Regions from separate parts of the Shewanella sp. NFH-SH190041 genome, predicted to be linked through region 3. Evidence: predicted binding sites of a transcription regulator. Region 3 holds the regulator's gene; each other region holds the start of a gene.
The links. The regulator sigma-54, encoded in region 3, starts transcription at its own class of promoters, with help from an activator protein. The targets are predictions, from matches to a motif close to GTTGGCACGNNNNTNGNNT.
Positions count from the first base shown of each region.

Region 1 (7,886 bases), 720 kb from region 3:
TCGGCCGCTTAGGAGGCGGCTGCTCTATCCTGTTGAGCTATAGGGAGACGTGGTTGATTATACTGTTTTTCTTGCCGATGAAAAGCGTTGAAATTTAAGTGTTTAATTAATGTTCACTGCTGAATGTTTTCTCGTCTTTAAAGGCTGTTTTTTATCCATTCATATCAGGGGTGGACTCCAGCACTTGTTTTGAGCATTTGCTTTGAACATTTGTTTTGAGCATGACCATTAGGATTGCCCCGCTTCAGTGGCAGTGAGTAGCGGCGCTAATTCATATTCCAATGTGTCGGCTAATGATAACCAGTCTTGCCGCTGTTGCGCGGCCAGCATCTGCTGAAATAACACCAGCCGCTGGTTAATCTGTTGATGTTGCAGGCTGTTGGCTGTTTGGCCGTATTGCTGCGTCATCATATCTAGCAGTGTTTGATAGCCTGCATTTCCCCGTGCTTCACGACTGCAACGAAAATCACACACCACTTGCTTGAGTAAGGCGGTCAGTGCTGTTGTCTCTGAGGTTTTTCTCACGGTGCTCTTGTTGTCCACCACTTCTGAGTTTGTCAAAGTCGCTTTTGTTGTGGTGGCAGTATCAGTATGTGGGGCGCTGTTATTGCCGTTATCTGTGTTGCTATTTGGCGGGGTGAAAGCGCTGGGCTTAGGTATGGGCATGGCATACTCCGGATACAGTATTGGTGGGGTAAAGTGCATGATTAATGGTGTCATTATTGGTTACTTCATCAGTGGTTGTTCAAGCCTTGCTTGTGCGTTTTGCTGATTAGGGTGTTGCTACGCTTGGCGCCTGCATATTGTCTGCCACTAATACTTGGCTCAGGGGGCGATAATGGCTCCCTAAAATATCGGCGCCGCTAAGCTGACTGCGGAAAAATGAGACGTGTTGCTGACCGGCAATAAAATGTTCCAATGCCCGCAGATATCCCCGTAGATTTAACGCACTGTGCAGGCGAGCGCCTTTGCCGTCGGTCACACAATGGCGTGATGCCGATGGCGCGCGGCATAGTACGCCGGGCTGCCAATAGGCATGGGCTTTATTGCCGGGATAGCCAAAGTCAGCGCCGCAGAAGGTGATCTGTTTTGCCCCCAGGCGCACTGCCAGATGGGTGGCAGGGTGCAATACGCTGCCACTGGTAAATAGTCTTGGTTTTGGCAGCTTAGCGGCCAGTGGGGTATCCCGTGGTAAATCGGTATAGGCATTAAATTTGGGCCCTTGCCATTGTTGTATCACCGCAGGTTGGGTGCGGGGAAAATACACCAGCGCTTGCTGTTGGCTTTGCGCCGCATCGATAACTTGCGGAGTGATCAGTTCATCTAAAGTCACTACGATGTCCGGCATCACACCTGCCTGATGTAGCCCTTTTACTGCGGTATCTACGGCGATAAGTAAGGGGCGTTGCTGCCGGGGCTGGGCGGATAAACGTGCTAATGCGGGATAATCCTGCTCTAGACTCGGCCCGGAGGCGATAACTATGGCGCTGCGGCAAGGGTAGTGTTGCGCCATGGCTGATATATCGGCGTCTTGTTGTAATTGCGCCAGGTTTTCTTCTTGTCGCGCGGTATATTGCCCGGCTCGCTGTTGCCGTAACTGGTTTACATGGCTGCGGTTGAGTTCATAGAGCAGTAAATCCCTCACTCTGGCATAAGCCGGCCCGCATAGCGCCATATCAGCACTGAGTGCCACCCAGGGATCGACCGGATAATGAAATTGTGGCGCGCTGTGCAGTAATACTCGCTGATGGCTTAGCCATTGACGCTGATCGGTATAGTGCAGCAGCAGGGCAAACAGCGGTAAATCTAACAGATGAACATGCAGCTGCGCGGTGTGGTGGCTGAGTAGATGCAGGGGCACATCTCCCATGCCAACGCCGTAAATTTGCACATCCGGGGCAAACTCTGGCAGATGGCGGCACAGCATAGCGGCTTCTGCCTGGCGGTTATGGCGGCTGCTAAGTTGTAAGCCATTAACACTGATGGTTTGCTCATGGCCCTGCACCATACAAGCGGCTAAGTGGCGAATATCTGTGGCGGTTAATTGTGTGGCTAATGCTGGCCAGCGCTGGGCGATAACCGCAAGGTTTTGTTGCAGTAATGCGGACATAAACCATCCTGTTTATTCTTTGGTGACAATATCATTCAGTTGCAGTGCCAGTCGGCTGGCAGGCCCATTTAGGGTGGCAGAAGCGCTGGTTTCACTGAGTTGCTCTACGGTAACACTGGTGCCAGCCGCGTGGGCTTGAGTGCGAATTTGCGACAGCCGGTCACGCACACTTTGTTTTTGAATTAACGTCAGAGTATCGCCGGTTTTAAGGCCGTTTTTACGCCCCAGATTGACCACAATGTGCTGTTCGGCCATTGCGATTATTTGCCCCAGCACAGGGCGACATAGCAGTGCGGTATCAATATCTTTGGCGGCATTACCGAGCAGTTTATCGATGCTGCGACCGTAATCGGACAGCCAAAATCTGTCACTGTCTGGGGCAATGTGCTGCGTTGGGGAGAAAGGCCAGTCAGCGGTGAGTTGGTAATGTTCCTGCCACAGCATTTCGCCACTGATACCGTGATAGAGCGATAGGTGAAGGCGAAAAATTCGCTGATTGCCTGCACTAAACCAACTTAGCCAGCTGCTGGCACTGGGTTGCAGGGAGATATCTTCAATGACTGGTAATAGCAGGTATTGGCTATCCGTATTGTTCAGCAGCCAAGTGGGCAGGCGATAACTGCGCCTGTCTGTAAGGTTGATTTCAGTATCCAGATAATCTTGTGCGTGCAGGTGGCTAAAGGCGGTGCGTGATAGGGTATCCAATTGGCGTGCTAAGCGGCGGGATAAGGCTGGCCCGAGTCCTGCTAGCCGCCCTTGATTTAGCTGGCGGCGGTCTTTAATGGCAGTGGCGGGAATAAATATCGCCGCTTTTATATTTTGGTTGACGCATTGGGCAGTGCTGTTATCTGTGACCGCAATTTGCAGATGCACATTGAGGGTATTGCCGGAAATTGTCTCGCTGATAAGCTTGATATTTGATGCCGACCAGTCCCGGGTGATAGCCAGATTGTCACTGATAAGTTGGCCATTGCTGATCTGTTGCTGGCTTTGGATACTGACGCCAGTTTGTAAGGTGGCATAATTAATGGCCTGACTGATGGCTTCATTGCGGGCGCGGTCAATATCCTCATTGATGATTTCGGCGCTGCCATGGGCATCAAGCCAAGCGGCATGGGCAGGCATCAGCAGGGTTATCAGAACGAGCAACAGTAAACACAGGTAGTGGCTGCGGTTTTGCCCTTGCTCTTGCTCTTGGCTTTGGTTTGGGCGACCTAGTCGTTTAACCCTACCTAGCGCTATCCCCATTAATCGTCCGGTAGGGCTTTTGGGGGATGCAATTTGCTGATTGGCACTGTCCATGTTGATGATCCCACTGCTTGACTCTTAGCGCTATAAATTAGCGCAATAAAATGGTTGCCGCTGGCGGCAGTGGATTTGTATTCATATTCTGTGCCAGTGGCTAAGTTATGTTATCGGTGTTGTTGTGTTACCGCTGCTGTGGTCGCTACTTTCAGGGTCTGCATCATCTTCCTAAGTGTTCTTCTTTTTCTGACCTACATCTGACTTGTGCTTGGCTTGATTTAGCGCGGCGCATCAATCATCCCACTTTTTTGCTTGCTCCAACCTCTGCGGGAGGGGATAGGGCTTAGGTGATGACATTGAGGGATAGGGGGGCGTCATCTGTGTTGGTTCAGTATGTAATCGGCGTGTTTACACAAGCGGATATCAAATTACTGGGCTATTAAGCTTTGTCGTATTAAGCCGATAACAGGACATATTCGGGTTAACGCCATTTTGTGGCAGGCAAATAAGATGAAAAACACCCAAAAATGGATAGCGAGCATGGTGTTGGTCGTGGCCGCAGGTGTAACGCCGCACCTTTATGCCATAGATAAGCCCGCGCTGGTATCGGCCGCAGGATTGCCGCCAACAGCAGCGGTGAATCATCTGGCCAGTAAAATTGTGGCAGAGCTACAGCAACAAAACGATGGTATCCGCTCCGATCAGCCCTTGGTGGTGACAACGCCGGTTATGGCCGGAGATATGCACAGTACTAATGCGTTATCGGTGCAGTTACAACAGGGGTTGATTGCTGCGCTGCATGCCCGCCGCTTTAATGTGGTGGATATTAATGTGGGGCAGGGCCTGAAGATAAGTGATAGTGGTAACCGGATTTTAAGCCGGGATTGGCGGCAATTATCTGCCTCTGTGCCGGTAAAATATGCCCTAGTGGCAACCCTGAGCCAAGATCGACAAGGGGTGGTGATTAATAGCCGGATTGTACAGTTGATTAATAAGCGGGTTGTTGCCGCATCACAAGCTTTTGCTGGGTATCAGTCCCTGGGTGCCTATTTGTCTGCGGCAGAAAATGTCATATCACAGCACGGCATGTTGCACCGTTATAGTCAGGGCGGTCATGGAGCGGTAGCGGTATTGGGAGAAAGACAATGAAATGGATAGTGATAGTGTTTGGCTTCATATTGGCAGGCTGCGCCGATGGTGACAGGTATGTGCAGTGGGAAAGCAAGCCGCCGGCCGTGTTTCCTAAGTTAACCGCCATTGGTTATGCCCCGCTGACCGGACAACCGGCAGAGAGCCAGGCAGAAAAAGTCTTGATGGCGATGCAGGCATCAAAAATTGCGGCCTACCGGGAGCTGGCAGAGCAGGTTTACGGCCAACAGCTCAGTGCTGATAGCGCTGTCTCTCAATGGTTATTGCAAGATGAGCAGATCACCGCATCGGTACAGGGGATTATCCGTGGGGCTCGCGTGGTAAAAAGCTATCCAGCAGGAGAGCATTACGTGACTGAACTTGAGTTGGACTTTGCTCGAGTCTGGCATTTGTACCAGCAGCAAAACCGGCCCCAGCAGGTGCAGTCAATTACCTATTTTTGAGTCTGCCCTGACAGTGTTGTTTCTATCTGTATTGCGGTTGTTTTAATGGTAACTCCATTGTTAAGGCTGGCTTTATGTATGGTCGTGTGACCCATCTGGTCCTTATTATCCATCTCTTTTTTCCCTTTCCCGTCGGCGATATTTTTATCTGGCATATGGTATGGCATTTTATCAGTGGCAGTCGGCTGGATATCTTTGCACATTAATGAAGACGTGTTTTTCTAGGGTAACTCAGTTCACTAAAGGCATGATTACTGCCATTAACGTTGCGGCAAAATGCTGACAGTGTGTGATGTGAGTGTGTGATGTGATGGATACTCGGCAGATACAAAGATAAAACCTTTAGGCAGCAAGATGGAAAGATAATAGCCAGTACTAATAAAACTTTTCCATGCACTCAAGGGGCATTACCAAAGCCGACTTCACCCAAACAAGCCTTTTCTGCAACTGATTTAGCTGAGCTGCCTTATCAAGGTCATGCTGTTATCACGGTTGTGAATTATGGCCCTCAATACCAACACGCTTTTAAAACGCTGAATGTTGAATGGATAAGCCAGCAGTGGCAGCTTGAAGCACCTGATTACCATGCATTGGATAACCCCGATACTTATATTCTTGCCCCTGGCGGCGCCATTTTGATGGTGTTAGCTGATGATAAACCAATAGGCTGCTGTGCATTAGTCAAGATGGATAACAGCAGTTTTGAGCTGGCTAAAATGGCGGTTCAATTGGCTTATCAAGGATAAGGCATTGGTTATTTGCTGGGGCAACGCATCATTGCCCGGGCAAAATCAATGGGCGCTAAACGTCTTTATCTGGAAAGTAATACTGTGTTCGCGCATTCAACCCCGAAGTGCACCACTCGCTTCATTAAGCTGCTTTTCGTAATTCATCGAATACTACAGCAGGCTGTTTGAAACCAAGGCACTTTCTCGGACGTGAGTTAAGTGCTCGTTCGATGTCAGCAATTTGCTTATCCGTTACCGTGCGTAAATCAGTTCCCTTGCGGATATACTGCCGCAACAGACCATTGAAATTCTCATTCAACCCACGTTCCCATGATGAGTATGGGTTGGCGAAATAGATATCTACCTTCAGTGCTTGTGCAACCTTTTGATGGTCACAGAACTCGCTGCCATTGTCCGCTGTGATAGTGTGAACGTGACTGCGATACCGCCAAAGCATGCCTATCATGGCTCGGCTCACATCGGCTGCGCTTTTGGCGGGCACTTTACGGATTAGATACAGTTTGCTTTTGCGTTCAACCAAACTGACTATAGCGCCAGTGCCTTGTTTTCCCAACACCGTATCGGCTTCCCAATCACCTAATCGTGCTTTTTCGTCGACAACTGCCGGCCGGTGTTCAATACCTATGCGATTTGGAATGATAACCCGTTTCGCACGACAGCCTTTGCGGTATTTACGATGACCGCGTCTCAGCGCTTTATAGAGCTTTCCGCCACGCTGCTTGTCCTGCTGAACAAAGCCATAAATCCATGCATGACTGACAGGGTAACCGATAAGTTGACCTACGCCCGCGATTTGTTCTGGACTCCACTTTTGCTTCAGTCCGAACTCAACGAAAGTGACGGTCGTTACAGACACTCGATTTTTGGCAGCCTGGCAGCGGCGCTTAACTGTCTTGGCCTGTGCAACTTCAGGCAAATAATGATTGTCACGAATACGGTTACGACGAACCTCTCTACTCACCGTGCTGTGGCTCACTTTTAAGCGTTTGCCGATTGCTCGATAGCTGAAGCCCTCGCGTAGGTAGGCTTCGATCTGGTATCGTTGCCCTTCGATCAACTGCTTGTAACTCATGGTAATGACTTCTATTTGTTTGGCGACGATAGAGTACCACCTACAGGCAGTTGATCTCTTCTTACCGTTTAACCATGAGTGGTGCACTTATTATCTGAATTCAAGGTTGACTCCGGCAATGAAGCTGTATCAGAAATTAGGTTTTCAGCCGGTGGTAGGTAAAGCATCACCTTATGCTCGCTTCGCTGCAATATTCAAATGGCCTTGGTATTACCCTAAGGTCAACAGTCCCTTGGTTGGCTCAAGCGGTTAATTCTTAATTTGGGCTTTGGGGAGGGTAAATATGGTGTCATTGACGTGATGGGAATATGGGGCGTTTTTGCGTGGATGAGTCGTTTACTCACGATGTTTGGTGAGCGGGTTATCTGATGCTCCGGCCGCTTAGCCGTTGAAGACACTGAGCGTGCAGGGGGAGAAGTAAGATAGTGCTTGTGAGCTTCAGGCCTTGAGATTATTACCTAACGTAGCAATGCTAGAGGTATTGCCCTGCTGATCATAGGTCAGGCTATTTGCATTTCGGCTTAGCTGTAGTGCCTGTGATAGCCGATTGAGACTGGCAAGATTAAGATCGATTAGTTTGGCATTGGTATCATTGAGTTGCTGGCATTGCGCCAATTGGGATTGAATTTGCGCCACTTCATTGTGGTGTTGACTCGCGAGTAGGGCCGTATCTGGGTGCGCCGCCAATAGCTGATCAGTTTTTTGTAGTGCACTGAGCAAGGCATTTTTCTGCTCAGCCAGCGAAAGAAGTTGCTCTGCTGCTTGGGTGGTCAGCGCATCACGCTCCTGCATGATCACATCTTGCAGTGCCGTGAGATGGGTTTGCTGTTGAGTGAGCAGTTCTGTCAGGCTGTTCATCAGTCTTTATGGAGTTCCTGTAGTTCTTTTTCGAAGCTAACGATATTGGCCGCCAGTTTTTCTGGGTCGACTTTATAACGTCCTTCGGCTATCGCCAGTTTTATATCGGCCACTTTTTTCTGATCAATTTCTGGCAGGCCAGCCATTTTACCCTGCGCTGCTTTGAGCTGTTGTGCTTGAGGGGTGAAACTGACAGAGTCAGATTTTGCGGGCGCATTATTTTGCGTAGCCTGGGCCGGTTTATCTGTTTTGTGTTGGGG
Region 1 is NZ_AP026070.1:1,429,152-1,437,037, forward strand. Features, by position in the region: tRNA gene NFHSH190041_RS06270 (tRNA-Arg) at 1-47, opposite strand, end outside; gene NFHSH190041_RS06275 (hypothetical protein) at 229-720, opposite strand; gene NFHSH190041_RS06280 (6-hydroxymethylpterin diphosphokinase MptE-like protein) at 773-2,110, opposite strand; gene NFHSH190041_RS06285 (flagellar assembly protein FlgT) at 2,123-3,412, opposite strand; gene NFHSH190041_RS06290 (FlgO family outer membrane protein) at 3,866-4,504, shown strand; gene NFHSH190041_RS06295 (LPP20 family lipoprotein) at 4,501-4,947, shown strand; gene NFHSH190041_RS06300 (GNAT family N-acetyltransferase) at 5,442-5,693, shown strand; gene NFHSH190041_RS06305 (IS30 family transposase) at 5,818-6,768, opposite strand; gene NFHSH190041_RS06310 (hypothetical protein) at 6,887-7,021, shown strand; gene flgN (flagellar export chaperone FlgN) at 7,207-7,626, opposite strand; gene flgM (flagellar biosynthesis anti-sigma factor FlgM) at 7,626-7,886, opposite strand, start outside.
Region 1: NFHSH190041_RS06285 (flagellar assembly protein FlgT) is a predicted target of sigma-54. The motif match lies at 3,492-3,510, and genes of this name have one in related genera.

Region 2 (7,886 bases), 750 kb from region 3:
GATGAGTCCTCAGTCAGCCGAATTGCCGCCAGAGCCGGCTTTGGGTAATGAGTTGGCGGAGATAGAAGATCAATATGCTGCGGATACGCTTGGTATGCTGAAACAGGCTGAGGCGGAATACTCTTACGCTGATGATGGCTCGATTCAAATTCCAGATTTGCATAAAGATGATGACATGATCAAATCCATCAGAGCTTTGGTGGCGAATGAACCCGAACTGTCCACTCAGGTGGTAAAAGGATGGCTGGCAGAAAATGGCTGAGGCAAATAAAGATGGGGGCAACCCCAAAGAGAAATTTAAGGTTAGTGATCTATCCGGGGTGGAAAAAACGGCCATTTTGCTGCTGAGTCTCAGTGAGTCTGATGCTGCATCCATAATGAAATATCTGGAGCCTAAGCAGGTGCAGAAAGTTGGGATGGCCATGGCCGGAATGAAGGACTTTGGGCAGGAAAAGCTGATTGCTGTTCATCGTTTGTTTCTGGATGAAATTCAAAAATATTCCAATATCGGGTTTAACAGTGAGGAGTTTGTCCGCAAGGCGCTGACGGTGGCGCTGGGTGAGGATAAAGCCGGAAACTTAATCGAGCAGATTGTGATGGGCGGTGGAGCTAGAGGGTTAGAGTCATTGAAGTGGATGGATGCCCGGCAGGTTACCACCATTATTCAAAATGAACACCCTCAGATCCAAACTATTGTGCTGTCATATTTAGAGCCAGATCAGGCCGCGGAGATTTTCTCTCAGTTCCCGGAAAACACTCGCTTGGATTTGCTGATGCGGATTGCCAATCTGGAAGAGGTACAACCGGCGGCGCTGCAGGAGCTGAACGATATTATGGAGAAACAGTTTGCCGGTCAGGGAGGCGCGCAGGCCGCTAAGATGGGCGGCATGCAGTCGGCCGCCAGCATTATGAATTATCTTGATACGGCATTGGAAAATCAGCTGATGGAAAATATGCGTGAAGCTGATGAGGATATGGCGCAGCAAATCCAGGATTTGATGTTTGTATTTGATAATTTGATTGATGTAGATGACAGAGGCATTCAAGCGCTACTGCGGGATGTGCAGCAAGAAGTATTGATGAAGGCTCTGAAAGGGGCTGATGATGCGCTGCAGGATAAGATCCTCAGTAATATGTCGAAACGAGCGGCTGATATGTTGCGTGACGATTTGGCGGCGATGGGGCCTATCCGGATCAGCGATGTGGAGGTGGCACAAAAAGATATTCTGGCGGTTGCCCGGCGTCTGTCTGAGTCCGGCGAAATCATGTTAGGTGGAGGCGGCGGTGACAAGTTCTTGTGATCAAACCTCTGATAGTGAAAATGGTGTGGAACATGATGTCAACACAGCGATAGCGGCAACTGACACGTCAAGTGAAACTACTGATTTCAGCCATTGGCAATTACCGGATATTTCTGCTGAGAGGCCACATAGTAGCAGTGATGTTTTTGGTCGCCGGGGAGAGGATTGTAGCGTAAATCGAGATGGCGGACAGGTGATGCCGCCGACCTTAGCCGAGATTGAGCAGATCCGTCAGGCCGCGGAGCAGGAAGGTTTTAGCCAGGGGCAAGAACAAGGCTACCAAGCGGGCTTTGCTCAGGGGCAAGAAACTGGTCAGTCAGAAGGTTTTAATGTTGGTCAAGCGCAGGGACAACAGGCCGGTTATGACGCGGGGTTTGCCCAAGGCCAGGCAGCTGCTCAGACGTTGTCAGCAATAGCGGCGCAGTTAGCTGAGCCGTTGGCACTTTTGGATAGTGAAATCGAGGTTGAGCTACTACAGCTGACCCAAGCATTGACTCGCGCTGTGGTTGGTCATGAGTTGACCACTCATCCTAAGCATATATTAGCTGTATTGCGCCAAGGTATCGCAGCTTTGCCATTGCAACGGCGGGACATTCATTTGCGATTACATCCGGATGACGCGGCATTAGTGCGCGGTGCATATTCTGCCGAGCAGTTATCTCGCTTGCAGTGGGATATTGAGCCAGCGCCTGAGTTAACCCGTGGTGGCTGTGAAATCAGGGCTCAGCGCGCTTGCGTTGATGTCACCCTGCAGACGCGATTAAGTCAGGCCCTTGCTGATGTTACGGCAAAAACGGACGTTTTAAACCAACAGGCACCATTAGCTGAGGAAGATGACACGGCCTCTGAAACAGGTGATAGCGCTGCTGAAAATCATGGTTCTGATGATTCGGTTGTGGGCGATATCAGCAGTGCACCTGAAACAACTGATAAACGACAAGACAATATCACTATGTCTGATAGTGATGAAAATGTGTCAATGACTGCAGAAGCAGAAGCAGAAGCAGAAGCAGAAGCAGAAGCAGAAGCAGAAGCAGAAGCAGAAGCAGAAGACATGGGGCATGGGGCTGATGAGTCTACTGAAGATGACAATTCAGCGAAGCCGGAGGGCGGCGATGAGTGAGCATCAGGCCCCGAATCATGATGCTGTTACGGCGGCACTGGTGACAGATATCTCAGATTCAGCAGATAGCGAGCAGCAACCTACAGCAGCATCAGTATTACCACAGTCGTCAGATGGCACATTATGTCTGGATATCGAGCAGAGGCGGCAACAGCTAAAACAACTGTTACACCGATTATATCCAGATAGCGCAGCTATGCGGCCAGTTGCCAGTGGGCAACTGCTGCGGGTGGTTGGGTTAACGCTGGAAGCCAGTGGTTGCCGCGCGGCGGTAGGCACTTTGTGCGCGATTGAAACCGATCATGGCGAGTTGATTGCTGAGGTGGTTGGTTTTGATGATGAACTGTTATATCTGATGCCGGTTGAGGAGTTGCGTGGCGTACAGCCCGGTGCAAGAGTAACGCCGCTTGGTGAACGAAATGGGCTTGCAGTTGGTGATGCGTTGCTTGGGCGGGTGTTGGATGGCAATGGTCAACCATTGGATGGTCTTGGCCCTTTATTGACCCGTGAAACGGTGGCGCGTCAGGTTGAGGCGATTAATCCGCTAGCCAGACGGGCAATTTGCCAACCGCTGGATGTCGGGGTGCGGGCAATCAATACCATGCTGACGGTTGGTCAGGGTCAGCGTATGGGGCTGTTTGCCGGCTCCGGGGTGGGTAAAAGTGTGCTGCTAGGCATGATGACTCGGGGAACCCAGGCTGACATTGTTGTGGTGGGGCTCGTGGGTGAACGGGGGCGGGAAGTAAAAGAATTCATCGATGAAATCTTAGGTGAGCAGGGGCGAAGTCGCGCTGTCGTTGTGGCGGCTCCTGCCGATACCTCCCCTCTGATGCGGCTGCGCGCCTGTGAAACGGCTACTCGGATTGCGGAATACTTTCGTGACTGTGGTTACAGCGTGCTGTTATTGATGGATAGTTTGACCCGTTATGCTCAAGCACAGCGGGAAATTGCGTTAGCTGTTGGGGAGCCGCCAGCAACCAAAGGCTACCCACCCTCAGTATTTGCCCGGCTTCCAAAACTCGTGGAGCGTGCCGGTAATGGCAGTAATACTCAGGGGGCCATTACCGCTTTTTATACAGTGCTGACAGAGGGGGATGATTTACAGGACCCTATTGCCGATGCTGCGCGGGCCATTTTAGATGGTCATATTGTCTTGTCTCGCGCTTTGGCCGATGCCGGGCATTATCCAGCGATTGATATTGAGGCTTCAATAAGCCGGGTTGCCCCTATGGTGGTACCGGCTGGTCATCTTGAGGCGATGCGACAGGTTAAGCAGCTCTATTCTCGCTATCAACAGAATCGTGAATTAATTGCCATTGGTGCTTATGCCCAGGGCAGTGATCCTCGGTTAGATAATGCCATCAGATTACAACCGGCTATGGAGGCATTTTTATGTCAGCAGTTTGGGGAGTCGGTTTCTTTTGAACTCAGTCAGCAGATGTTACTGCAGCTGGCGGCACAATGTGCCAGTTAGGCGAACTTACTAAAGAAAACGACAGAGCGTTATGTAACCACGACATAGAGTGGAAAATCGACAATCGAATAAGACAGGATTTTGTCTATGGGGTACGAGAATGAAAGATCCCCTTAACACTGTGCTCAATCTGATAAATGATGCTGAGCAACAAGCCGCATTGCAATTGCAGGCGGTGCGATTGCGTCATCAGCAAGCGGAGCAGCAACTGGCATCATTGAATCAATATCGGCTTGATTACCTTAAGCAATTAGATGCACGCAGTCAGCAACAGATAAGTGCAACCTTTTACCATCAGCTGCATAAATTTATTCGTCAACTAGACGAGGCAATCGCTCGCCAGTGTCAGGCATTACAGCAGACAGCGCAGCAGGTTGAACAGGCTCGGCAGCATTGGCTAGCCCAGCAACAAAAACGTCAGGCAATCGAAACGCTACTTGAACAAAAAGCGCTAAAACGGTCGCAACAGGTGCAGCGTCAAGAGCAGCGCTTAGCGGATGAACTGGCGCTGCGACAGCGTTATCTGCGCCGTTGATAATGGTACTGAGCATGCTAATGCGTTGATGCCTTGTTTTTTCCCTGTCCGCATAATTTCTGGGGTAACAGTTCTGGTAACTATGTGTCAACTTCCCACTTATCAATCAAGCTGCAGTATTGGATTGCGGCTTTAAATACGGACGGTCATTACAACTGGCAATATCTGCCTGCAGGGGAAAAGTCTTGCCGTATTTGTCCGGTAACATACAGAAGATGAAGAGCCGCTAAGTCTGCTTTTTGATGAGCGTCTATTTAAACTGCATATTTTTAGCGCTCACTAGCACGTTTGCTGTACCCCCCTATCGTAGCGGCATAAGTGAACAGCCTACAGCGGATACTGCGTTGCTCAATGCTTTATTCCTACCCTCCTTGAATCATCAGTTAATCAGCTTTCTTATGTTTGGCACTGTTATTGCTGTCTGTTATTGCCGTGGAGTGCTGCAATCTTGCGGTAATGCAAATGTTAATTGGTGGAGAGTGACTGTGTGCTAGCGCTCGGTCTGTGTTTTAGCTCCCGGCGATCAGCACTAAGTTGTGATAGGCAATAACACAGTCGTTTTTCATCTGCATTGGATGTCATCCAGAGATCGCAATAGTCATTGATTGCAGGTCATTAAAGCAATTTTTCTGATTAAATTATCAGCGCAGGGAGAGCCGCGAATGCAACAAGTGGGGCCGCTTCTATCCGGAGCTAAACCGGAGCCAGCACAGGATATTCAGGCCGGAATGCTAACCGGTCAGCATGCAGCTGAAGGGGATGATTTTGCCCAGACCCTATCAGCGCAGCATGATGAGCAAATGCTGACATCAACGCCGCAGCAAAAGGTGCGGGAGCAACATCATCGTGGGCCGCAAGGAGAGGACAGTCATTCCGTTGCTCAACAGGACGATGATATGGCTGCCGATGACGAGCACTTAACGGTTTTGGAGCAGATCCAGTATTCACGTTATCTCGATGGGCCGGATAAGGGAGAGCGTTTGCCCCAAGGAGTCATGCTCAGTGATGAGGCGTTATCAGCGCAATTACTCGCGGGCCAAGAGCGAGCTGCCCAGTCAGGTAACGAATTGGGGGCGGGCGAAAACATCACTGTGGATGAAGCCTTGTTAGCTTACCACGCGTTGCGTGGTATGGAAGGCAATGCCACTGACAGTAATGACGTAAATAGCCGTAATGTGGCGGGGGGGCTGCAGGTGGATCATGTGCTGTTGACCGATACCAATATGGAAAAACTCATCATACTGCCGGGCAATGGGCAGCTTAACGGCGGTGATCAGGTCGCCCAGATAGATGGGGTGCAGGCTTTGCCAGCGGGCACTGTGCAGCGTAATGGCCGTTGGTATGATGCTTTACCGGTTAAAGGCGAACAGTCTGTTAATACAGATGAATTAGCTCCACTAGACCAAAAGCTGAGTGCGCAGACGGAAATCGTTTTAGGAGAGATTGAGACTGACGAGAGACTTGCTGAGAAGGGGAATAAATTGAATCCACCATCGGCAGAGTTACAGCAGTTACTCGCAGGATTACCGGGCAGGCAGTTGGCTGGAAAGGGACAAGATAATGCCAATGCTCTGCATTTGGGAGCTCGACAGGGTGAATTATCAGGCGTTGATGAATCAGGATTGCTATCAACTTTTGATGGTGAAGATGCACCATTAGCTAAAGGCTTGTTTCCGACATTAGGGGCAAAACCTCATATTTTGGCCTCTGAGCTAACAAATGGCCGATTAACGTCAGTTGATGGGCTGAAAACCGAGCAATTTACCTCAGAGTCCGCTTCCCTTGATATGGCGTTTAAGTTGAATGCGATTGATGGGGTGAAAACTGAAAAAGTGCTGTTGTCTGAGGCTGCATTAACCTTGCAGGATGCCAAATTCACCATCAGTGATATAGCCCCAGCAGGCAGTGATAGCGGGGTAAAAGAGTCGATAGGAGTGTCGCCATTACTGACAGCTAATCAGATGGGGAAAGCTGACACGCCGCAATTACAACTCTCTGTGCGTCAAGGGAATGAAGTAATTTCTGCTCAGGAATTGGTACAGCGGTTTGCCCCTGTGATGAAGCAACAACTGGTCACCATGGTTAGTCAGAATATGACCCAAGCTGAGATTCAGCTTGACCCTCCAGAGTTAGGGCAGATGTTGGTCCGGATCCAAGTTCAGGGTGAGCAGACTCAGGTGCAGTTCCATGTGGCGCAAAATAATACTAAGGAACTATTGGAACAGGCTGTGCCCAGGTTGCGGGAACTGTTGCAAGAACAGGGGATGGATCTGGCGCGTAGTAGTGTCTCATCACAGCATTCTGGTGAACAAGGGCAGGGTTCTGGGACGAATACATCATCTGCAGATAGAGGCCAAGCAATGGAGTCGTCTGATGATGGTGCTACGCAGGAGTCCGGGGCCGAATTTCAGCGCAGTGATGATGGTAGCATAGATTATTACGCTTGAAGTTAATTTTCATCACCTATACTCAATCTGGATGCTTTTGATAACGCTGACTTTCTTAGCTGGGTTTGGCTTGGAAAGTTAGCCGAGTGATGGCTGAGATGTCCGATTAATGGTGGCAGGGGCAAAAATATGGCAGATGAGCCTGACAGCGGGGAAAAGCCCAAAGGTAAAGGCAAACTTATCATCATTATTGCTGCGGTTGTGGTGTTGGTATTGGGCGGCGCGGGTGCATTTTTGATGATGGGCGGTGATCCGCCCCCGGAAGCTGAGATGGCGGAAGGGGAGATGGAAGAAGCGATTAATCCGGATGAGTTGGAAGAGGCGGTTTATGTGGCGCTACCAAGACCATTTTTATTTAACCTGACCGGGCCACAACGGACCCGATTGGTGGAAATAAAAGTGCAGCTTTTGGTTCGGGGCAGTGATGCCCAAGTGATGACGCAAAAACATATTCCGCTGATTGAGGATGCGTTGTTGACGACATTTAGTGGCGCGGATGTGAATAAGTTGAAAACCCAAGAAGGTAAAGATGATTTGCGGCTTAAGGCCTTGGCGAATGTGCAGAGTACGTTAAAGCAGGTACTTGGTCAGAAAACCGTGGAAAAAGTTTTATTTACCGGATTTGTGATGCAGTGATCCGGTCTGATTTAAGGCAGCAATGTGACTGATTTACTGAGCCAAGATGAAATTGATGCGCTATTGCATGGCGCTGATGAGGTAGAAGAAGAAACCGTTGATGAGGCGGCTAGCTCTGATGCCCGTAGTTTTGATTTCTCCTCCCAGGACAGAATTGTACGTGGGCGGATGCCCACTCTGGAAATGGTTAATGAACGTTTTGCTCGCCATTTACGCATCAGTATGTTCAACATGATGCGCCGGGCGGCGGAGGTCTCCATCAATGGCGTACAGATGATGAAGTTTGGCGAGTATATTCATACGCTGTTTGTGCCGACGAGTTTGAATATGGTGCGTTTTAGTCCACTTAAAGGGACAGCGTTGATTACCA
Region 2 is NZ_AP026070.1:1,462,055-1,469,940, forward strand. Features, by position in the region: gene fliF (flagellar basal-body MS-ring/collar protein FliF) at 1-262, shown strand, start outside; gene fliG (flagellar motor switch protein FliG) at 255-1,301, shown strand; gene NFHSH190041_RS06455 (flagellar assembly protein FliH) at 1,285-2,424, shown strand; gene fliI (flagellar protein export ATPase FliI) at 2,621-3,898, shown strand; gene fliJ (flagellar export protein FliJ) at 3,999-4,433, shown strand; gene NFHSH190041_RS06470 (flagellar hook-length control protein FliK) at 5,096-6,880, shown strand; gene fliL (flagellar basal body-associated protein FliL) at 7,010-7,516, shown strand; gene fliM (flagellar motor switch protein FliM) at 7,541-7,886, shown strand, end outside.
Region 2: NFHSH190041_RS06470 (flagellar hook-length control protein FliK) is a predicted target of sigma-54. The motif match lies at 4,835-4,853, and genes of this name have one in related genera.

Region 3 (7,886 bases):
CCAGTGCCAAAGAGATCCAGTACAACATTAATAAACGCACTCTGACCCTGATCGGAGACGCTGCAATTGAACAAGATGGCAGCCAGGTAACCGCCGAGCGCATCGTATACGACATCCAGAAACAGCAAATGAAAGCTGAGGGCAGTAAAAACCCGGCAGACCGTGTTATCACCATTATCAAACCGGAAAACTTCCAGGACGATGGTAAAAAAGCACCGTCTCAAACGCCGACTCAACATCTTCAGCAAGAGCAGCAAAACTGATGACGCAACTAACTTTGAAAGCCGCGCATCTGGCAAAAAGCTATAAAAGTCGTAATGTGGTTAAAGACGTCAGTCTGGAAGTCAAAACCGGGCAGATCGTCGGTCTACTGGGGCCTAACGGGGCAGGTAAAACCACCACCTTTTATATGGTCGTTGGCTTGGTTAAGAGTGACCGGGGACAGATTTTTATCAATGATGAAGACCTGACACTGGATCCCATGCATATGCGGGCACGCAAAGGCATTGGTTACTTGCCTCAGGAAGCCAGTATTTTCCGTAAATTATCCGTACGGGACAATATTATGGCAGTACTGCAGACCCGCAAAGATCTCACCCGGGATCAGCGTGAAGAGCAGCTGGAGCATCTGTTAGAAGAGTTCAACATTACCCATATCCGTGATTCCATGGGGATGGCCCTATCCGGCGGGGAACGCCGCCGGGTTGAAATTGCCCGAGCATTAGCGGCAAATCCTAAATTTATTCTTTTAGATGAACCATTTGCCGGTGTAGACCCTATTTCAGTTATCGATATCAAAAAAATTATTGAGCAACTGAGGGATAGGGGCTTAGGCGTACTGATCACCGACCACAATGTGCGCGAAACCCTCGATGTCTGTGAACACGCCTACATTGTCAGTCACGGTAACTTGATTGCGGAAGGAACTCCTGCTGAGATTCTAGATAACCAACAGGTGCGCACAGTGTACTTAGGCGAACAATTCAGGCTATAGTTAGGTTTAACGCCTTCAGACATGGCGCTGAGCGGCTCTTATCAGGAACCTTTCCGCTGCTCACCAGTATTTTCCATCACAAATATTCTAAACAGGGATTTGCGGTTATATGAAAGCGTCACTCCAGCTCAAACTGGGTCAGCAGTTAACCATGACGCCTCAGTTGCAACAGGCGATCAGATTACTGCAACTTTCATCTCTCGAGCTACAACAAGAAATCCAGCAGGCATTGGATGCAAATCCGCTGCTGGAGATGGATGAAGAGCAATACGAAGCAGACACAAAAGAACAGGACGCCATATCAGACGAAGAACAATACCGTACCGAGACGCCGGATAGTTCAACTGTCGATACCGCTGATGCTGTCACTCAGGAGTCAATGCCCGACGAACTTCCCATGGATACCACTTGGGATGAAGTCTATACCGCTTCACCAGTATCCTCAGGTGCTGCTGGACGTGATGACGATATGCCATTTCAAGGGGAAACCAGTGAAGGGCTTTATGAACATCTGGAGTGGCAGAAGAACCTGACCCCATTTTCTGATAATGACAATGCTATTGCCACCGCCATTATTGAAGCCATTGATGAACGCGGCTATCTGACTCAAACCACAGCAGAGATTCTCGAAGCATTAGGCGATGATGAAACCGAGTTGGACGAAGTTGAGGCTGTTCTAAAACGTATTCAGCATTTTGATCCTATTGGCGTTGGTGCCCGGGATCTCAGTGAATGCTTGCTAATCCAATTAGCCCAGTTTCCCTCTGAAACGCCACATATCGACAACGCACGATTACTGATTAAAGATTATCTGGAGCTGATTGCCGGGCGGGATTTTCGCACTTTAATGCGCAAGACTAAACTGAAAGAAGATGACTTGCGCGATGCCATCAATTTAATCCAGCAACTTAATCCACGCCCTGGATTGCTGATCAGTCGAGAGTCCGACGAATATGTCATTCCCGATGTTTCTGTCAGTAAGAAAAATGGCCGTTGGGTTGTAGAGTTAAACCCTGATTGCATGCCAAAACTCAGTGTTAATCAGCAATATGCAGCAATTGCACGCAGCAGCAAAAATCAATCTGATAGTCAATTTATCCGAGGGCACCTACAAGAGGCTAAATGGTTTATCAAAAGTCTCGAGAGCCGCAATGATACCCTGTTAAAAGTGGCCAATTGTATTGTACAGTTTCAACAAGGCTTTTTTGAATTCGGCGACGAAGCCATGAAACCCATGGTACTCAATGATATTGCTGAAGCGGTGGAAATGCATGAATCCACGATTTCTCGGGTAACAACCCAAAAATACATGCACACCCCTCGGGGCATTTTTGAACTGAAATATTTTTTCTCTAGCCACGTCGGAACCGAAGATGGCGGAGAATGCTCTTCAACTGCCATCAGAGCCTTTATCAAAAAACTGGTGGCTGCAGAGAACCAGAAGAAGCCATTAAGCGACAGTAAAATGGCACAGCTTCTGGCCGAACAAGGAATAAACGTGGCAAGACGGACCATCGCAAAATATCGAGAAGCGATGTTAATCCCGCCTTCCAATCAACGTAAGAGTTTATAAAACCACTGGGACAATGGAGGTAGATATCTATGCAAATCAACCTGACGGGGCATCACATCGAGATCACCGACTCATTGCGTGAGTATGTAGAGAGCAAATTTACAAAGCTTGAACGCCATTTCGAACAGATCAATAATGTCCACGTTGTGCTGAATGTTGAGAAAATGCAACAGAAAGCAGAAGCAAAATTACACCTTAATGGCGGTGAGATTTTTGCCACATCCGAACACGCGGACATGTATGCCGCCATTGACACCCTGATAGATAAACTCGATCGTCAGGTCATTAAACACAAAGAGAAGTTGACTAAACACTAACGATGGAACTCAGTACCATCCTGCAGCCGGAATGCACGACCTGTGCCACTCCGGGCAGTAAGAAAAAGGTACTGGAGCTGATTAGCGACCTAGTCGCCGCCCAGTACCCCACCCTTTCCGCTCAGGAAGTCTTTGAAAGTCTTCTTGCAAGGGAAAAAATGGGGAGCACAGGTATAGGAAATGGTATTGCGATTCCCCATGGCCGTCTCGCTAACATAGAACAACCTATCGCCGTATTGGTGAAATGCACCGAGCCAATTCCTTTCGATGCCATAGATAATCAACCGGTGGATATTTTATTCGCCCTCTTGGTACCGGAAGCCCAATGTCAGGAGCACTTAGCCACACTCTCAGCAATGGCAGAGAAACTCAGCGATAAACAAATCGTAAAACAGTTACGTAAAACTCAGGATGAAACTGAACTTTACCAGGTGATTGCCGGATGAAACTCGTTATCGTCTCAGGCCGCAGCGGCTCAGGAAAATCTGTAGCGCTTCGGGTATTGGAAGACTTAGGTTATTACTGTGTTGATAACCTACCATTAGCTTTGATTGGCAGCTTGCTTGAACAGTTGAAAAATAGCAATGAACAAGTCGCTATCAGTGTTGATGTGCGCAATCTACCAGAGCAAGACAAACTGCTAGAGCAACAACTAAGCGGCTTGCCAAATAACATTGAGATTACCAGTTTTTACCTGTATTCGACCGATGAGGTTTTACTCAAGCGCTATAGTGAAACCCGTCGGCTACACCCTTTATCCAAAAATCAAGCATCACTGCAAGAAGCAATCAAACTTGAAGGACAGTTATTGGCACCACTGTCCAGCGTGATGGATCACTTTATCGATACCTCAAGTTTGAATATTTATGAACTCAGTGATCGCGTTCGACACATACTGTTAGGGCATGTAGAAAAAGAACTGGTGATCACCTTTGAATCATTTGGTTTTAAACATGGTATGCCCGCAGAAGCTGATTTTATGTTTGATGTGCGTTTTTTACCTAACCCACACTGGGAGCCTGAATTACGCCCATTTACCGGTCGAGATCAGCCTGTGCAAGAGTTTCTAAGCCGTCAACCACTGGTAAATAAATTTATCTGGCAAATCGAAAACTTACTCGAGACTTGGCTGCCCCATTTGGAGCGTAATAACCGCAGCTATCTCACTATTGCCATCGGTTGTACCGGGGGACAACATCGCTCCGTGTATATTGCCGAACAATTAGCCAAACGCTTTGCATCATGCCATCACTCAGTGCGTATCCGTCACAGAGAACTTGGCGATGAAGCTTGAGAAACAGATTACCATCTGTAATCAATTGGGGCTGCACGCTCGTGCAGCCACCAAATTAGCGGTGTTAGCCGGACAATTTCAAGCTGAAGTCACCCTCAGTTGCAATAATAAATCAGTCAGTGCTGCTAGTGTACTGGGCTTATTATTGCTGGAATCCAGCCAAGGTAAAGTGGTTACTCTTTCGGCCGAAGGTCAAGATGCCCCCGCAGCCATTGAAGCCATCTCCGCATTGATAGCTGCCAAGTTTGATGAACAATGCTAATAGCAAGTTCAGGCAGAATATTTCAACTCGCCCGTTACAAATAATTCCGCCCATAAAAAAGGCTGCATTAAGCAGCCTTTAAAATATTGACTCGCAGATTACTGTTGAATAGGTGTCAACACAATCTCAACCCGGCGGTTTTGTGCCCGACCCTGTTTGGTCTGATTAGACGCGATAGGATTTTTTTCACCCATACCTTGGGCGGTCAAACGCTTTGCAGCAACACCTAAATCAGTCAAATAACCACTCACTTCAGCAGCACGAACCTGTGACAGACGCAAATTGTAAGCAGCAGAACCAGTGCTATCAGTGTAACCTAGTACATTTAATGTTGTTTTAGGGTACTCTTTCGCAACCAGAGCAACAGAGTTCAATACTCGCTTAGCCGGAGTGCTCAGATGTGCCTGATCAACACCAAAGGTCACTTCATTAGGCATATTCAGGGTGATATTATTACCGTGACGGGTCACGCTAACACCAGTAGATTTCAGCTGTTCTCTTAACTTCGCTTCCTGCACATCCATGTAGTAGCCGATACCACCGCCCAGAGCAGCGCCAGATGCAGCACCAATCAAAATGCCCTTGCCTCGATCACCCTTACTGGATGATACAGCACCAATGGCTGCACCGGCCAGAGCACCAATGATAGAACCATTAGTGGATTTGGCGGACTGCTGTTCATTGGTGTATGGATTCACTGTACTACAACCTGTTACCAGGCTCAGAGTCAGGGGAATTGCCACCATCAGTGACAGTCTTTTCGTCATGGTCATAAACCGGACCTCATTAAAAAATTAGCGAATCATACCCACCGTTGGCAGGTAGAAAGTGGCACACAGTATAGAGCCGGAAATCAGACAGGCAATAATTTCAATGGTTTTTGCATAAATTTCAACCCTTAGTCGCTATAACTGCTGCCTTTCTCAGCAACTTACACTGGTGTACAGTGATAGAGCAGAACAACTTACAAGGTAATGACCACATATTAAAGATATATCACCCTGTGGGTAAAATCAGGCCATAAACAGTTTCTCACCAGCTGTCACGCTGACAAATAACAAAAAAAAATGTTAAATTAATCCGTCACACTCTTCTTGCCTCTGAGCTTCAGTGAGATAATAAATCAAAACACAAACCACTTTTTATCCCTATGAAAACCACGACTCAGGGTAATTTGCTGGCAGCCTTTTCTTTTGTGCTGTGGGGCATCTTACCTTTGTATTATCAGTTTCTGCCCGATGCGGATATCAATGAACTACTGGCATACCGAATTTTATTTTCTGTCCCCTTTATGTTTCTAATGCTGTCATTATTGGGGCGACGATTCGATGTGAAAGCCATTATGGCTGACAGACGATCTTTATTTATAGCGCTTATCGCCAGTTTAATAATGTGTATTTCTTGGTATACCTTTACTTGGGCTATGACCCATGGTGATGTGTTGGCGGCTAGTCTGGGATTTTTTATCAATCCCCTGTTTGCTATTTCACTTGGCGTGATTTTTCTTAAAGATAAACTCAGTCATGCTCAGGGAATTGCAGTACTGCTGGCTATCATCGGCATAGCCTATCAGGTGCATGTTATTGGCCAATTGCCCTGGCTGGCATTAGTGATGGGGGGATTTTTTGCCTTTTATGGTCTGACCAAAAAGTTTATCCGCTATGATCCTCTGGTAGCCGTCACAGTGGAAGCTATCTGGCTGGCGCCACTAGCATTGATCTATCTGGTATATCTGACGCTTTCCGGCCAAAGTATGGCGATGGCCGGCAATTGGCAGGGAGTATTACTCTATATCGGCTCAGCACCTGTTACTCTGGCACCTTTGGTGTTCTTTGCCATGGCCATCCCTTATACCACACTGACCAATATTGGCTTAATGCAGTATATTGAGCCATCCCTGCAATTTTTACTGGCAGTGATCCTGTTTGGCGAAGCCTTTGATCAAACCAAACTTATCAGCTTTTCCCTGATCTGGTTAGGCTTGTTGCTCTGCACTCTGGAAATCTTGCCCTGGTACAGACGCTACCGGTATCGCCATCGTCATCATGCCCACTAGCGGCTTGCCCCGTCATATTCTGCCGGGGCTGCCTGAGATGCCCGGTGCTATTTCCAGGCCCGGGTCATCTCCCGCTTGCCTAATGCCCCGGGATAGGGTTTAACACTAAATCCAGCAGCCTTTAAATCCCGTTTAAACTGCCCGTTAGCGCAGTAGGATACCAACATACCGCCACTTTGCAGCAGGGCGAAGCATTTACGGAAATTATCCAGCGCCCATACATCCGGCTGCTTGCTCGGCGCAAACGCATCATAAAAAATCAGATTAACGGAATCAGTTTGCCCCTGAAAATCTTCCAGTCGTCCATGCACTTTACGCAATATAAAGCCTGGCAATACTTCCACATCTTGATCCCAAGGCGCTTGATGCAGCGCATCAAATATCGGAGCAGCATCTTCAGGCAGTAACGCCTTATAATTCAACCCGTCGATAAGTTCCTGCGCCAACGGAAAAGGTTCAATGGTGGTATAACGTACTTTGATATGTTGTACCCGGGAAAATTCACGGGTCCGCAGCAGAGTCATCAATGCATTTAAGCCAGTACCAAAGCCCACTTCTAAAATAGACAGCTCCTGGGTTTGCTCCAACATGGCATCCATTCCAGCATGGATAAACACATAGCGGGACTCAGCCAACGCGCCTTTATGACTATGGTAAGTTTCATTAATTTCAGCATTAAATAGGGTATGGGAGCCATCCCCGGTCAATTGCAGTTCCACGTGATTCATGCTCACAACTCTCATTTTTTGCAGAGCCGAGAATTATACCTCACAGAGATCTGGATGCGAGTACTGCCAATCTCAGTGATGCCATCACGACAAAAACTCAGTGCTTGCTATTTTTATTCGAAAACCAAATAATTCGATACACAAGTATTTTGAGTTTCAAACAATAATAACGGATCACCATGCACACTGAACCCCAAACCGCCCGACACCCTATCAACCGCTGGCAACATCCTCACCGATTTTCAGCCATCAATCACACAGGTGAGCGCAACACTAAGCTAGTCCTCATACTCACGTTAGTCACCATGGTGGCAGAAATTACCACAGGTAGCCTATATGGCTCGATGGCGTTATTAGCTGATGGTTGGCATATGGGTACCCATGCCGCCGCATTCCTGCTGACACTGTTTACTTACTATTACGCCAGAAAACACGCAGATAACCCAGCATTTGCATTCGGGACGGGGAAAGTCAGTGTATTAGGCGGCTATACCAGTGCCATCTTATTAGGTCTGGTCGCGTTGTTTATGTTGGGGGAGTCCGCCATCCGCCTGCTTTCACCGGCGCAGATACATTATGATCAATCCATTCTGGTGGCGATTATCGGCCTGAGCATCAATCTCCTCAGTGCTTGGCTACTAAAAGATCATCACCATGAACAT
Region 3 is NZ_AP026070.1:711,248-719,133, reverse strand. Features, by position in the region: gene lptA (lipopolysaccharide transport periplasmic protein LptA) at 1-263, shown strand, start outside; gene lptB (LPS export ABC transporter ATP-binding protein) at 263-994, shown strand; gene NFHSH190041_RS03185 (RNA polymerase factor sigma-54) at 1,104-2,567, shown strand; gene hpf (ribosome hibernation promoting factor) at 2,597-2,884, shown strand; gene ptsN (PTS IIA-like nitrogen regulatory protein PtsN) at 2,887-3,330, shown strand; gene rapZ (RNase adapter RapZ) at 3,327-4,178, shown strand; gene NFHSH190041_RS03165 (HPr family phosphocarrier protein) at 4,168-4,440, shown strand; gene NFHSH190041_RS03160 (OmpA family protein) at 4,539-5,207, opposite strand; gene rarD (EamA family transporter RarD) at 5,591-6,496, shown strand; gene mnmD (tRNA (5-methylaminomethyl-2-thiouridine)(34)-methyltransferase MnmD) at 6,544-7,224, opposite strand; gene dmeF (CDF family Co(II)/Ni(II) efflux transporter DmeF) at 7,404-7,886, shown strand, end outside.

Region 4 (7,886 bases), 460 kb from region 3:
AACAATACAGCAGATAATTGTCGCGAGATAATGAGCACTTCGTAAATAATGTGCACCAATTAGTAAAAATGATATTAAAACGATTAAAAAACGCCACCACATAAACAATCCTTATTACAATTAGTTGATGAAGTTTTGTAGCATACCAAAATTAGTTATTTTGTAATGAGATCGCTTTTGGAAATAAAATATTATTTTCTATGTGGACATGTTTATGTGTGTTAGCTTCAAAATCCGCTAAGGTGGCATAACATACTTTCCATGTAGTACAGGCATAATCTGGAGCTTGATAATTATCAGTGATATTACTAAGGTTTTTTAAAATATTACCTACAACATCATGTTCTGATTCCATAGCAAATATTGGCTTTTCAATATTTTCACAGCATCCGGTTGCTTTTAATCCATTTTCCAGTGTGATGATACCAGGAAATAATACTTGTTCTTCTTTATCTAAATGGTGAACTAAATCATTACGTAATTCATAAATACAAGCTGCGACCTCATTAATCACTGTGTGTCTTGCGCCATGCGCTTTTACCATTTTTTGGGCATATTCCACTAAAAGTGGTAGTTTTTCTCTAGTATAGATATGGTGTTTTTCAATGATATAGTCAATTAGATCCGCTGACGTCATATTAGCAAGCGCATTTTCTTGAACACCTTCATTTTGCAAACGCTCTAAGGCAGCTAATACAACGGTTTCGTTTGCAGCAGCTCTCTCAATGGCTGATTTTAATGTTCGTTGGCCGCCACAGCAAAAATCAATTTTGTTTTCTGTGAAAATATGAGCGGTGCGATAGTCTTTTGCAACTATATCCCCAACTTTAGCTCCAAGAATACTCATTTTACACTCCTAATTTATAAGTCAGTCAAACAATCTTGCTAATGCAATTAATTTAAAAATTAAGATGGATAAAAACAAGTAAAAATAAGTTTATTTGTATGGTGTCAAATTGACAATAATATTGTCATTTCAATATATCCAAATGACAATAATAAGGATAATAATTAATTGATTTAAAATTAAAATGCCATTTTTTCTACTTTATTTTATTAAGTATTTTATTGATAATACAGATGATATTAATAGAATTACGCTATAAATTTTGAGTGAAATTGTAGAGAAATTCTACACAGGATGTGTGTTGGCTATATGTTGTCATAAAGCGGCTTTGATGGTTGTTGTTATGTTATAATGACACTTATTTCCCGCGGAAAGAAACAATTTGAATTAAAAATAAACAATATTTTAATATTGTACCTAGTTCGACCAAGGTTTGTCTCTGCTCCCTGTTTATCTAAAATTTTACCAATTGATGGAGGAATAAGTATGTTGCTTGCAAGTGATCTGTCTCAACTAGCAATCAACCTAAATCAAGAGGCGTCATGTAAAGATAGATTTAGACGAATGCTAAGTTTGTTGCGGGACTTACTAGAGTGTGATGCATCAGCATTGATGATTTTTAAAGATCAGCAGTTTATCCCTTTAGCAATGTGTGGATTAGCGGAAGATGTTGTTGGCCGTCACTTTTGTATCGCTGAACATCCTAGGTTAAAAGCGATTGCTTTAGCTGATGATATTGTCCGTTTCCCTGCAAATTCTACTTTGCCAGATCCATTTGATGGGTTGATTCCCAATGAGACTGGAAAGCTCTATATTCATGGCTGTATTGGTTTTCCTTTACGGATAAACCAGCAATTGATTGGTGCTTTAACGATTGATAGTTTTAATGCAGATGCATTTTCTCGATTTACTGATAATACGCTAAGAACCATTTCATCGATTACAGCCGCGGCTTTGTATAATGCGCTATTAATTGAGCGGCTAGAAAGTAAACTTGCTAATGGCGATGCTGAAAATGTTTTTGAGAATATGATTACATCCGATACTGAGATTATTGGAGAAAGTCAGCAAATCAGAGCGTTAAAGTCAGAAATCATGGCCGTATCGGCGTGTGAGTTAAACGTGTTGATACTGGGAGAAACCGGTGTAGGTAAAGAATTAGTCGCTAAAGCTATTCATGGATCCTCAACGAGAAAAGATAAGCCACTGATTTATCTAAATTGTGCTGCTTTACCTGAGTCAGTTGCTGAGAGTGAGCTATTTGGTCATATTAAGGGGGCTTTTACTGGTGCAATCAATAATCGACAGGGAAAATTTGAGTTAGCTGATACCGGCACATTGTTTTTAGATGAAATCGGTGAATTACCGCTCAATTTACAAGCTAAATTATTGCGAGTCATTCAGTATGGCGATTTACAGCGGGTTGGTGATGATAAAAACTTAAAAGTTGATGTAAGAATTATTGCGGCAACGAATAAGGATTTGCTTACCGAAGTTAATGAAAATCGATTTAGAGCTGATTTGTATCATAGATTGAGTGTTTTTCCTATTATGGTTCCACCATTACGGGAACGGGGTGATGATGTTATTTTATTAGCCGGATATTTTATTGAAAAGATTAGAATTAAATTGGGTATATCCCATATAAAATTATCATCTACATCGTTAAAAAGCATTATGCATAATGATTGGTTAGGTAATGTAAGGGAATTGGAAAATGCAATATATCGCGCGGCCATTATGGCCAAATCTGAAGCCAGTTCAAATATTGTTACTATTGAAATAAAGCACTTTAATAAGATGTTTCCTTGTCATAAAGAGCTTGATTCAACGATGGATAGCGTTATGGCCGCTTGGAGTGGTGAGCCGTTACGTGAAGCGACAGATAATTTTCAGAAAAATATACTGCATGAGGTATTACAAATAAATAAAAATAATTGGTCGGCAACGGCCAGGGATTTAGGCATGAATAGTGGTAATCTGCATCGATTAGCGAAAAGATTAAATATCAAATGATAATTTAATTTAGACAATGATTTAACGATATTATTCAGTGTCATAATGACACTATGTTGTTTTTTAGAGGTATTTCAGATTGATTTCCCGGTATACAGAAAAAATATAAGCTATTGTTATTTAAAGAAAATCTTTTTGGCATGCAAATTGTATCTGTGACGATACAATTCGGTTTTAGATTTCTTTTAATGACTAAACAAAAACGACTATTTGGGATATTGATTTTAGTTTGCCTAATTTCATTCACTGTTTTATTGAGTTTGGGCAGTCAAATTTATCGCGAAGCTCCCCCGATACCTACTCGGGTTGTTGATGTTTCCGGTAACCTGATTTTTAATCATGATGATATCTACCAGGGCGAGATGGTTTGGCGCTCTATGGGTGGACACCAATTAGGTTCCATATGGGGCCATGGTGCTTATGTTGCACCTGATTGGACGGCAGATTGGTTACACAGGATCAGTCAGGCAATGTTACATGGGATGGCCAAACAGCAGTTTGGCCTTGAATATGATGCATTGACTTCACCACAGCAGGCTTTATTAGAAAAAGCCCTGCAGCAAGAGTTAAAAACCAATACTTTTGACCCTGATACCGGCACGATTACAGTGTCAGTATTGCGGGGACAGGCGATTAAAGCATTACAGCAACATTATGAAAAACTATTCGGTAATGATCCGTCGTTGCATCAATTGCGTGACGATTATGCCATGAAGGACAATACAGTTGCTGCTGCCGAACACCGTAAACTCTTACCAGCGTTTTTCTTCTGGAGTGCTTGGGCTGCAGTCACCCAGCGTCCGGGGGAAAATTATACCTATACCAATAATTGGCCCTATGATCCTGTTATTGGCAATGTGCCGACGCCGGATAATGTGATTTGGTCCATTATGAGTGTGGTGGTATTACTGGCTGGTATTGGTGCATTGACTTGGTACTATGCCTCACAGAAACATGAACCTTTACCTCAGCCACCTGCAGAGGACCCACTGTTTGGTGGTAAGTTAACGCCATCACAAAAGGCGGTTGGTAAATATTTCCTTACCGCAATAGGCTTGTTTCTGCTGCAAATTGTGCTTGGCGGCGTTACTGCGCATTATGCCGTTGAAGGCCAAGCCTTTTATGGTATTCCTCTCGCTAAAATTCTGCCTTATTCCTTAACCCGGACTTGGCATACGCAACTGGCGGTATTCTGGATTGCAACCATCTGGCTGGCGACCGGGTTATTTATTGCCTCATCTTTATCTGGCCATGAACCTAAATATCAGAAATTGGGCGTTAATGTGCTCTGGGTGGCTTTGCTGATCGTTGTATTGGGTTCTATGGCGGGGGAATGGTTTGCAGTACAGCAGTATTTCAATCTTGATTTGAGCTATTTTATCGGCCATCAAGGACAGGAATATATCGATTTGGGCCGTATTTGGCAGATCCTGCTGTTTGCTGGATTATTAATTTGGCTAACGTTGGTAACCCGAGCAATTAAACCTATCTTAGGTAAGCAGACCGAAATGTCACCGGTTATTTGGGTGCTTTATGCCTCTTGTGTGGCAATTGGGCTGTTTTACGGTGTGGGATTATTCCAAGGTAAGCATACTAACCTGGCAATGGCGGAATACTGGCGTTGGTGGGTGGTGCACCTTTGGGTTGAAGGTTTCTTTGAAACCTTTGCGACAGCGGTTATTTCCTTGATGTTTGTCCGTTTGCAATTGGTTCGGGCGAAAATAGCTAACTTAGCCGTGGTATTTACTACGATTGTCTTTTTGACTGGTGGTTTGATTGGTACTTTACATCATTTGTATTTTACTGGTACGCCAACATCGGTAATTGCTTGGGGAGCGGTATTCTCCGCCCTTGAAGTGGTTCCTTTGGCATTGATTGGTTTTGAAGCGGTAGACAGTTATCGGATGCGAAACCATACCCATTGGATGAAGCGTTATAAGTGGGCGATCTTATTTTTTGTCGCCACGGCATTTTGGAACTTAGTTGGTGCAGGGGTGCTGGGCTTTTTGATTAATCCGCCGATTTCGCTGTATTTTATTCAGGGACTGAATACAACCGCAACCCACGCCCACGGTGCTTTTATGGGGGTATATGGGATGTTGGGGATCGGTTTGATGCTGGCTTGTTTACGGGGATTGACTGGCAAAAATAATACGATGTGGAATGATAAATTATTACAGTATGCTTTTTGGCTGTTGAATATCGGCTTGGGGCTGATGATTTTTGTTTCACTGTTGCCAGTAGGATTGGTGCAGTTCTTTGAAGTATTGCAACATGGTTACTGGTTTGCTCGGTCACCGGCTGTAATACATAGTCAGTTGATAAGTGATTTAACTTGGTTACGGATGCCCGGGGATATTGTTTTTGCTTGTGGTGGTCTCTGTGTGGCGCTGTTTTTATGCCGTCTGGTACAAGGCGTGTTGAAAAGTCGGCAGGTTGCACACTAAATTTATCTTATTCGTCATGTAGCACATTTGAGCGGGTATCATTGATATCCGCTTTTTTGTCGCCGGTATTTGACTCATTGGGTAATGAAAGTGAGGTGTGAAACGCTATGGCGATGAATCTATCTTGAGGATATGAATATGCCTGCAGGAGCGGGTTGCCTGTGGCATAGCACCATTTATTAGTAATCACTGCATAAACTGCACTTTTTAGCCTACTTTGACATGTGCTTTTGTGGATAATTGAATTTACGCGCTGGATTTTTATATAACGAATTATTGTTTAGTGTGTTTTTTAATGCTTTGTTTGTTTTATGCGCTCAATAGATAATATTTCACACTTACCATGCTAGGAACTGTGATACCTTAGCGGTCATTGATTCAAGCGACACCTTTAGATCGCAGTGACAAGACCGGAGCATTTGTGGAAAAGCAGCGCAGCATATTTAAGAACATAGGGGTACAGGTGGTGATTGCCATGATCATCGGTGCCTTGGTTGGAGCTGGCATGGGAAAAGATGCCGCCATATTTGAGCCCCTGGGCACCATTTTTATCAATTTGGTGAAAATGTTGGTGATCCCGCTGGTGCTGGTGTCCATTGTGTCAGGTGCTGCTAGCCTGGGTGATAGCCCTTCTGCCGGTAAAATAGGTATCGGGACATTTGCCTTCTTTATTGTCACATCTGGTATTGCTGTGTCTATGGCATTGCTGATGGGGAACTTCTTTCAGCCGGGCGCCGGAGTAGACTTTACCGCGCATGCGGGGCATCTGAGCCAAGTGACCGCTGAGCAAGGGAAGATGCCCAGCATGATAGAAACTATCGTCGGTATGATCCCCACCAATGTGTTTGAGTCCCTCAATGGTGGCAATATTTTGCAAATTTTGGTGTTCAGCATCTTTTTTGGTATTGCCTTGACCAAGGTTAAGGGCGAGGGTGCTAAGCCGATTATCAGTGGACTGAATACGGTAGTGGATGCCTTTGTATGGATGATCAACTGTGTGATGATCATTGCGCCAATCGGGGTGTTTGGTCTGATGGCGAACTCTGTCGGTACCTTTGGCTTCCAAGCATTGGAAGTGGTGCTGAAACTGTTTATCGTCTTTGTGGTAGCGATTTTAATTTACGGTTTTATCTTCTTCCCACTGATGGTGAAGTTATTTTCTAAGGTGTCTGCTCGCCAGTTTATTTCGGCGATGAAAAAGCCCCAGGTAATGGCGTTATCAACGTCATCATCTATGGCCGCGTTACCTGTCAATATGGAAACCTGTGAAGAAGAGTTAGGCGTATCAAAAGCAACGGCTGCATTTGTACTGCCGTTGGGTGCAACGATTAATATGAGTGGTAACGCCATTTATTACGGCCTAGTGGCGACGTTCTTTGCTCAGATGTATCACATTGATCTTGGTATGGCTGCTTATGTCGCGATTATCTTTACCTCTACTTTGGGTGCGATTGGCCAAGCGGGTGTACCAGGACCTTCTTTCCTTGTGGTTGCTGTGTTACTCGCAGCAGGGATCCCGATTGATGGTTTGCCACTGTTGTTCGCGCTGGACCGTGTATTTGACATGATCCGTACCTCGCTGAATATCACAGGTGATGCGGCTTGCGCTGTGATTATGGATAGATTTAGTCCGAAAGCGACCCAATCATTGTGATAACCTCGGGCGGTATTACAGTGTAATAAAAAGGGCAACCTAAACAGGTTGACCTTTTTGTTATGTCGTTGGATTGTCAGATTGTTGGTGCCAGAAAAATAGTGCCCCCCTGGGGCGCACTGAGTTCGATGGTTTCTGTATTCATGCCTGATACCCAACTACCTGCCAGTTGACCATGGGAGAGGTTTTGCCATATTCGCCCATGTTGATGTGTAATGGAACGGCGGGGTGTAAATGGCTTATCTTCAGCGATAAAGGCATAGTCATGGGCAAACATGGCAAAGATGTCAGCCACTCCCTCTTTAAAGTAAGTTCTCAGTAAGTGAGCATCATTTTTTAGCCATACTGCGGCTTGGCGCATTGCCAACTCATGCCCTGATAGTGGGGCTTCCAGTGCTTTGAGTTTCTTTTGTAGTTTATTGCGGGCAATAATGCGTTCGCGTTTATCTTTTGGCAGCGGGGTAAATTTAGCGTTCAGTGCAGCCTTTGCTTTCGCTATTTCTTCTTCATCGCGCATATTATTGACCATAGGGATTGCGGGGGACTGGTATAAAAAGTGATTTTGGTACAGTAGCTCAGGTCTTTTCCCGTTAGCGTTGCCTTGATATAGGCTTGCTTCGAGTACGACATGCAGATGACGTTTCGATATCGTTAGGCTGTATTCAGGCGAGAGCAATACGGCGATCTCGCCGGGCTGGAGTCCGATACCGCGGATACCTTTTTTCGGTGTTTCTTTCCATACTGTCACTGGTCTGCCAGTTAAGTCCGGAATATTGTCCAGCAGGATATGATACTGGTGCTTGTAGGCACGGTGTAGGGCATCAGGTCCAAGCTTTTCCCTTAACTGTAAAATGGTCTGTTCTGCATTATTGGCATTATAGGCATTGACACCAGCATCAACTAAAGCACCGACCAGTGCGCC
Region 4 is NZ_AP026070.1:1,175,164-1,183,049, forward strand. Features, by position in the region: gene ric (iron-sulfur cluster repair di-iron protein) at 152-847, opposite strand; gene norR (nitric oxide reductase transcriptional regulator NorR) at 1,334-2,863, shown strand; gene NFHSH190041_RS05200 (nitric-oxide reductase large subunit) at 3,052-5,310, shown strand; gene NFHSH190041_RS05205 (dicarboxylate/amino acid:cation symporter) at 5,732-6,964, shown strand; gene NFHSH190041_RS05210 (hypothetical protein) at 7,041-7,886, opposite strand, start outside.
Region 4: NFHSH190041_RS05200 (nitric-oxide reductase large subunit) is a predicted target of sigma-54. The motif match lies at 2,998-3,016, and genes of this name have one in related genera.